2 regions of the Undibacterium sp. GrIS 1.2 genome follow, and region 2 is predicted to be linked to the other one. Evidence: predicted binding sites of a transcription regulator. Region 2 holds the regulator's gene; the other holds the start of a gene.
The links. The regulator LexA, encoded in region 2, represses DNA repair genes until DNA is damaged. The targets are predictions, from matches to a motif close to ACTGTATNNNNATACAGT.

Region 1: the regulator LexA is predicted to act here: its motif matches at 2,795-2,812, upstream of imuA (translesion DNA synthesis-associated protein ImuA).

Annotation. Positions count from the first base shown of each region.
Region 1 covers NZ_JBEONP010000020.1:77,630-82,023, reverse strand. The annotation lists gene AAKU61_RS10850 (error-prone DNA polymerase) at 1-418, opposite strand, end outside; gene AAKU61_RS10845 (Y-family DNA polymerase) at 425-1,978, opposite strand; gene imuA (translesion DNA synthesis-associated protein ImuA) at 1,905-2,657, opposite strand; gene AAKU61_RS10835 (hypothetical protein) at 2,998-3,225, shown strand; gene bamE (outer membrane protein assembly factor BamE domain-containing protein) at 3,520-4,032, opposite strand.
Region 2 covers NZ_JBEONP010000029.1:53,182-57,575, forward strand. The annotation lists gene lon (endopeptidase La) at 1-1,218, shown strand, start outside; gene lexA (transcriptional repressor LexA) at 1,612-2,286, opposite strand; gene rpsF (30S ribosomal protein S6) at 2,552-2,920, shown strand; gene priB (primosomal replication protein N) at 2,951-3,250, shown strand; gene rpsR (30S ribosomal protein S18) at 3,260-3,544, shown strand; gene rplI (50S ribosomal protein L9) at 3,572-4,024, shown strand; gene AAKU61_RS13730 (replicative DNA helicase) at 4,289-4,394, shown strand, end outside.

The DNA of each region.
Region 1 (4,394 bases), on a different contig from region 2:
TTGCCAGAGCTATCAGGGAAGGCGGTGGCATAGATTCCTGCTTGTGCGTTTGAGTGTCCGTTTGGAACTCAGCCTGAATCGTCGTAGGATTGTTAGCAGCGCTTTTCATCAAAAAATCAGGAAGCTCAACCGTGCCAGAGAGTTTGAAATAACTACCGACAATCAGAGGCAGCGTGGTTTTTTTCGCCGCGACATGTGCGCGTACAACACCGGCTAATGAGCATTCATCCGTGACTGCTAAAGCGGAATAATTGAGTTGTGCAGCGCGTGTTGCCAACTCTTCTGCATGGGAAGCACCCTGTAGAAAACTGAAGTTGGACTGACAAAACAGCTCGGCATATTCCGGTAGTGCATAAGGCAGTGATAATTGCGTAGACACTGGAGGTGATGTTGGCGGCAATAAGGGTGGATTTGTCATGATGGATCAGCCAAAGACACCATGTACAAACCAGCTGGCATTGGTATCAGTTTGCTCATTTTGCCGTTCACCCAGCCGTTCTCGATAAATCCAATAGCGTACATGCGCTGGATTTTCTGCTACGAAGTAATCACGTGTTACTAACTGCCCATTCCACCAGCCAGCTTCTATTCTTTCTGCACTTGTCAGTAGTTTGAGTGGCGCCTGGTAATAAGGTCTGTGTTGCCGTATTTCGATAGCGATCGCTTTTTCTAATAGCCACATAGGGCGGGATGCCTGTAGGGGTGGTTGCTGTTGTTGACATTGCTTTTCTGTTGCCTGCTGGTGAATCACCGATGTCCAGTGATTTGCTATTTCAGGCCGGTGATCGGCTTGTGGTGCGGCCTGCAAAACCTGATTGTCACCCAAACGTGCTACCAGCAATTCCAGTAAGCGATGGTGATTTTCGGCGTAGGCTTTGGGTTCCGGGAACAGTGTCGCATTGGGGACATGCATTGCTTGAACCTGGCTGGCATCCAAGCTGACGGCGATGACGGGCGCCTCAAGCTTCACTTGTGCCAGACGTTCTTTGAGTAAGCGTACCAGGTGATCTTCGCGCCAGACTGGTTCGGCTAACAGAATACTTAACAGAGTGGGCGCAATAGCTTGCCGGCCACGTTCATGTTCTAGTTGTAAATCGACTTGCGATACTGCGAGTTGCTTTGCCGTCAGCCATCCCATCAATTGTGTTAGCAGACTACGAATAAAAGCCAGGACCATTTCTGCATGTTCTATCCGGTCGGGCATGTCAATACGGACTTTGAACTGAGGCGGAATTGCGATCCACTCGAATAGCTCGACTTGTTCACCATAGGCTTGGTCTAGTACATCGAGAATCTGTTTGCCGCAACGACGTTTCAATCCGGCGCGCGGCAGTTTTTGTAGCGTCCCCAAGTGATCACAGGCAATGCCGCGCAGCCAGTCCAGCCAAGGAGTCGCAGCGGGGAGCAGATGCACAGGCAGACTATCCAGACTTTGCACTAGCTTGTTCAATTTTAAAATTCTTGTTGCCGGAGGTCGTTGCCGTCTACTTTTACTGGAATGCTTGTTGAGCTTGTCGGCAGTGCTAGCAGCATTACGTGCAAGCAGCCATGCACCCATCGCGGTTGGTGCGCAACTGAGTGTGATGGTCATTCCCATCACGCGCATGGTTTCTTTAATCCGGCGACATAAGGCGCGGATGCCACCAAACAGCCGCAAGCTCGCTCCGATATCCATCAACAAACAATCATGTCCGGCATAAGCTACTTGCGGCGTGTAGTTTAATAATGCCATCGCCACTTGTTGTAGGGTGCGTGTTTCCAGTGCTGGCTGGCGCTGATAGAACAACGCGGATGGCAGCAACATTTGCAAACCTGCTTTACGCATGCCAATCTGTGCACCGGACTGGCGTGCCAGAGCGGATGCGCAGGTGATCCGGTTTTGCTCCAGCACGACTGTAGCCTGCTCAGTTAACCAGTTCGGACGAAAAATTTCTAGCTGCAACAGTGGCAAGTGCAGGGCGATCCAAAGGCGTGTCATTGATCAATCCGGTAGACAAAACAGGTGAATGAGAGGGGCTTGCTAAGTTAGGCAATAAAAATGAAGGCATCGTCAGAAACAACGGCTGTTCTCGCCGGATGCCGCGTCTTTTGATCAATTGAATTTGTACGCCTTCTAAGGTAGGGGCGACTTGCAGGCGTAATGGCGCAGGTGAGGGTGAGTCGGCACAAGTGCTTGGTCGCATCATGAAAAAAACTGTTTCCCCACCTTGAGCCGCAAGATGCAGACGACGTAAGGCTTCTGAACGGATCTGCGTTTGCCACAATAACAAGGCAGCGCAACTGCCACTACGTAAAACCTGTTCTGCCGCCCACAGAGCATCGGCTTGTTTTTTACTCCGTATCCATACACATTGTGAAAGCGGTATGCCAAATGCATTTAAGGCTAACAATTGCGGCGCATAAGGCGGCTGTATGAATACAATCGAGCCTCCATCTTGTCTGGCAAGTCTGGACAAAACAGGATGCAATAAGCTCAATTCAGCACTACCGTGATGCTGGAGCAGTAACTCAATCAAACAACTTCGCGGCCATCCACCACCGGGTAATTCTGCCGACAGCGCTGGAAAACTGCTTTCTACACAAGCGACATGGCTACGCGCCAACTGCGATGCACGCCACAAAGAGGGATGAATTTGATCTGGGGTGAGGGAAGACATAGATATTGAAATAAACACTTTAATAGATAGGACTTACGCAAAACTGCCTCAGTTGTGTTGCCGCGCTTAAGCGTACTTAAAGTACTGCTTTCGTCGCTGCGTCTTGCCGGGATAATTTTTTATAAGTCCAAATAAATACTGTACGTATATTCAGTATAATATTTAAATCATCTATTTTTCAATCACTTAGCGAAATAAGGAAATAAATAAAATACTGATTGCATATACAGTATTTTGTGCTAAAGTATGTTTTGTCGTATCGCTTTAGCTCTATCGCTTTTTTTATTCAACAAACTTATTACCACTTTTTATTCATTTACTGATTTGGAGACGGTTCAATATGGCACACCTTGATAATTCCTTTGACGGACAATTTAGCTTGCAACTCGCCCCAACATCATTTTTGATGCGATTGGGTAGCCGTGAAATTTTTGTCTGTCGTGATTTCCGCAAACGTTATTACCACGTCAATCCGTTGATGGATTTTTCGACAGGGATAGAGGCGGGACATCTGGAACTATTGTTGTTCCGCAAGTGGTTGATCATCTTCTCTAAAGCAAGATGGTAGTCGGCAGGTGATCACAAGTCACGGGTGTATGTTTCTGCCCTTGCTTCTGATCGTTGGATTAAACCTAGAAACGGCAGTTGGGCGAGTCTGAGTGTGCATTTTTTTCGGTTTTTCCCAGCAAGGCGAGACGCAACCTTCATGTTTCAACTAGGAGCAATGCAGTTGGGAAGCCGAAAAAGTATGCAATCAGATTGGTAGCGCTCTTATCAGAACGGTGACGGTGAAAACACTGACATGAGTCAATTGAATCAACTACTTATTTATACTGACAAGCGGTCAACGACCGTTTCCAGGTTAATGGCGGGATCGACGTTCGCTAGGGTCGCGCAAGGGATCGGGTCCGTTTTCCAACTTGCTCACAATCCCGGCTTGATCAAAATACACAGACATTAGCGAATCCCACACACCGCTTTCTTTGTAGGGATATGACCAGGTTTCTAGTTGTACTCGTGGGAAAAAGCCAGTTTCGCTCGGTGCTCCGATGATTTTTAGTACGCTGGCTTTGTCGGATTGTCCTACTTTGATTTGAGCAAATTTTTGCAGACTTAATACCTGCTCATAAGAGATCAGCTTACCATCAGAGCCGATACGCGCCATGTGTGTTGCCTGTGCCATCCTACCGCGCATGTATTCCAGTAAATGCTGATCACCATCCTGGTAGATATGTGTTGGCTGACCCAATTGTGCGATGACTTCTGCCTCGGTTTGACCGGTCTTAATTGTTCCAACGCCCCAGCTTACACAGGAAGATAAACTGAGTACGGCGAGTAGTAGGCCAAGCATCTTTAATAAGCGTGGGGCTATCATCATGATCTCCATTCTGGCTTTTATCAAGCCAAGCTATTATTTATACTGATGGTGAGTATGTTTTTAACGTCCAATAAATTATTGGACGTTAAGCTATATTTTAAAGAATTAATAGGGGAGTATATTAATTCTGCCAAGCCATTCATATTGCAACATGTGTTTTGATGCTGCATAGGTCACTTAGCGTTAAGCTTAGATCTCTTACCCAATAAATTCCAGTTCTTATCCAGACGATATCTGGTCAATAAGTTGTAGCCATTTTTAAGTTCTGATGTGCGTCTGAACGATTTCAGGCTTTAACCCAGATTTTCCATTGGAACAACGCCAGGCAGTTCGCCAAAGGTGCAATTGTCGCTGTAGCG
Region 2 (4,394 bases):
GGTTCTATGCCCGGTAAGATATTGCAAAGCTTATCGAAAGTAGGAGTACGTAATCCATTATTTTTACTGGATGAAGTAGATAAAATGGGGGCGGATTTCCGTGGCGACCCGTCTTCTGCGTTGCTTGAGGTGCTAGATCCTGAACAAAACCATACTTTTTCTGATCATTACATCGAAGTTGATTTCGATTTATCAGATGTTATGTTTGTAGCGACCTCTAATTCATACAACATTCCGCCAGCTTTGTTGGATCGTATGGAGGTTATTCGTTTGTCGGGTTATACCGAAGACGAAAAAGCTAGCATTGCCCAGCGTTACTTACTTCCTAAACAAATTAAAAATAATGGTTTGAAGGATGGTGAAATCAGTGTTGCTGAAAGTGCTATTCGAGACATTATTCGTTATTACACTAGAGAAGCAGGGGTACGTTCCTTAGAGCGTGAGTTATCAAAAATTTGTCGCAAAGTCGTTAAGATGCTCTTACTTAAAAAGAGTGAGAAGAAAGCAACGATTACATCAAAAAATCTGGATAAGTTTTTGGGTGTTCGTCGTTACGATTTTGGTGTGGCGGTCAAAGATAACCAGGTTGGACAAGTCGTTGGTCTTGCGTGGACTGAAGTCGGCGGCGATTTATTGACAATTGAAGCAGTTGCAATGCCTGGTAAGGGTGGCGTGATACGTACCGGTACTTTAGGTGATGTGATGAAGGAGTCGATTGAAGCTGCTCGCACTGTAGTTCGCAGTCGTGCGAAGCGCTTGGGTATTAAGCCAGATGTGTTTGAAAAAAGTGATATTCATATTCACGTTCCAGAGGGGGCAACGCCAAAAGATGGTCCTTCCGCTGGTATTGCTATGACGACAGCTCTGGTATCTGTTTTTACCGGGATACCGGTACGTGCAGATGTAGCGATGACTGGTGAGATTACCTTGCGTGGTGAAGTATTGCCTATCGGTGGTCTAAAAGAGAAATTATTGGCAGCGCATCGAGGCGGAATTAAGACGGTTTTAATTCCTGAAGAGAATGCTAAAGATTTAACTGAGATTCCTGATAACGTCAAAAATAAGCTGGAGATCATTCCAGTGCGTTGGATAGATAAAGTGTTAGAAATTGCTTTAGAGCGTCAGCCAGTTGCTTTGACTGATGAAGAAGTTTTAGTAGCTGCTACGGCCACTAAAGTTGAAGGTGGCGTCGATGTTGGTGGTGTTGTAAAGCATTGAGCCTGATCTGAAATTTGGTTTTCATCAGATAGTTTTCTCTGATTAAAACTGAAGAAAGTAAAATGGTCACTAGTTATCTAGCGGCCATTTTTTTCATAATCGATTTTCTGGGTTATCTAATTTATAAATTATTACCAAAATAGTAAATTAAATTGACCGACAATTTAACTTTTGTCGAGACGATGAAAGTAGGCTCGATAAACATGAAATTTTATTCATTTAATCGGAGTACGTTCATACTATGGGTGAGTATATTTTAATTGTCCATGCAATAATTGAGTAAAATCATGTTTTTCAAAAAGATTGTGGGGAGTATATTGATTGAGTTGGGACGTGACAGATGAAATTTTTTATTTTATTTACTGATACTGCCAATACCTAGTAATACATAACTTAAGTCCAGGCTCTGACCAGCCCAACGGCTAAACCTTCAAGTGAAAAGTCTTCGTCAAGTTCATTAATCTTGATATTGGGATAATCAGGATTTTCTGCTAATAGCTCGATCATATTCCCTGATTTTTTATAGCGTTTAACCGTAACATCATCCCCCATACGGGCAATCACGATTTGTCCATTTTTTGCTTCGTTAGATTTTTTTACTGCAAGCAAATCACCATCAAAAATACCGGCGTCACGCATAGACATACCACGCACTTTGAGCAGGTAGTCTGGAATAGCTGAAAATAAGGCTGGATCAACTTGATAGGTTGTGTCCACATGCTCTTGCGCAAGAATGGGAGATCCTGCCGCTACTCTGCCAACTAGCGGCAAACTAAGTTGCATTAGTGATGGATGGGGTAGCGCTAATTGAGCAATATAGTTAGGCCTAGCCTTGGTGCTTCCATTGCTTAGTATGGAATCAAGCAATCGTATGCCGCGTGAGGTACCCGGAGCAATTTCAATAACTCCTTTGCGCGCTAGTGCTTGCAAATGCTCTTCCGCTGCATTGGTGGAGCGAAAACCTAATTCATTTGCAATTTCTGCTCTTGTTGGCGGAAATCCAGTATTTTGGATCGCGTCCTTAATTAAATTTAAAATCTGTTCTTGGCGAGCGGTGAGTTTTAGCATGATCGAATTCCAATCGTGTAGTTGTGAGACTGGGTTTATATGCAGCCTGTATTTTTGTACAGTATAAACCTAAAATCTTTTTCATCTCAAAATTTTTTTAAGTCCTCTCAATGGGTGTGTTGCACATAAATTGGTAGCAGTAAATGTAATAAGCTATTGAAACTATTGAGTAAATTATCAAAGTGCAGTATAGTTGTGGGCTTTCCTCTTCCCGCACTCGTCTTGACGCCGAGGCGGGCTATTAAATTGTCCACAAGGAGAATATATGCGTCATTATGAAATCGTATTTATCGTACATCCGGATCAAAGCGAGCAAGTGCCTGCAATGATCGAGCGTTACAAAGCCACAGTTGTTGCACGTAGTGGTCAAGTACACCGTATTGAAGATTGGGGCCGTCGTCAATTGGCATACATGATTCAAAAACTGGCAAAAGCACATTATGTTTGCATGAACATTGAGTGCGATGCTGAGACTCTGATTGAGTTGGAAACCGCATTCAAATTCAATGATGCAGTTCTGCGCCACCTCACAGTCAAAATGAAGAAAGCTGAAACAGCGCCATCTCCAATGATGAAATCTGTTCAGAAAGAAGATGCTGCTAAAACGCAACGCGTAGAAGCGCCAGCAGCATAATTGACACGTTAGAGGACGCTACATAAATCAGTGAATCAGCTTAAAGTCGTTGCCAGCATTGTAGAAAAATCGGCGCTGCGTTTTACACCAGCCGGAATTCCGATAGCCTCTGCGGTACTGATACATAGCTCTAAGCAAACGCAAGCAAATGCCCAACGTGTAGTCGACTTTGAAATCAATGCGCTAGCCGCAGGAGAAATTTCAAAGCGATTTATGGAAATAGAGTTAGGTGTTGTAATGCAATTCACAGGTTTTTTGTCGCGCAAGAACCGTAACAGCAAAAGTCTCGTATTTCACATTACTGAATTCGAGACAAATTTACTAGATTAGGAGCCACAAATGGCATTCGGTAAAAAATTTGACAAAAGCAAACTGAAAAATAAGCGCCCACAACAAAATCCATTGTTCAAGCGTAAAAAATTCTGCCGCTTTACAGCCGCACATGTAGCGCAAGTTGACTACAAAGACGTCGATACATTGAAAGATTTCGTGCAAGAAAACGGCAAAATCATGCCAGCACGTTTGACAGGTACTAAAGCTTTGTACCAACGTCAAGTCGACACAGCGATCAAACGCGCACGCTACTTAGCGTTGCTGCCGTACACTGATTTGCACACAGCGTAATTGACGACAAGGTACTAGGAGAAAAATATGCAAGTTATTCTGATTGATAAAGTCGTTAATCTCGGCAATCTGGGCGATGTAGTTAAAGTTAAAGACGGTTACGCACGTAACTTCTTGATCCCACAACGTATGGCTCGCCGTGCTACAACTTCAGCGATTGCTGAATTCGAAGCAAAACGCGCAGAGTTGGAAAAAGCAGCAGCAGCACGTTTGGCTGCAGCACAAGCTCAAGGCGAAAAATTGTCTGGTTTGACTGTACAAATCTCGCAAAAGTCTGGTGTTGATGGTCGTTTGTTTGGTTCCGTAACCAACTTCGACATCGCTGAAGCATTGACCAAGCAAGGTTTTGCTGTTGAAAAAGCGCAGATTCGTTTGCCACAAGGTCCGTTGAAGATCGTTGGCGATCATTCTGTTGCCGTTGCTTTGCACACAGACGTAGTTGTTGATGTGACCGTTGCTATCTTGGGCGAGCACGCTTAAGTTTTAGTCGCATAGTATTTAAAAAAGCCGGGTTCGCCCGGCTTTTTAACGTTTACGTCGCTAAGATTGAGCGATCAATTAGTCTTGGCAGTCAGGTATTGATTTAATTAATTTGGTATTTTAAAGCTTGCAGCATAAATGGTATTTACTATTTTTTAATAGCGGCTGTGCCTGTTATCTTAGTAATAAATGGTCAGATTTATGTATTTCATTAAGGCATGTTCTGTTGATTTCGATATTGAATAAAAAGGTATAATGCGCGCCATGAAAGCACCTTCCGATCCGCAATTAGATTCCATTCGAGTCCCACCACATTCCATCGAAGCCGAGCAATCTGTTTTGGGTGGCTTACTATTAGATAATGCTGCGT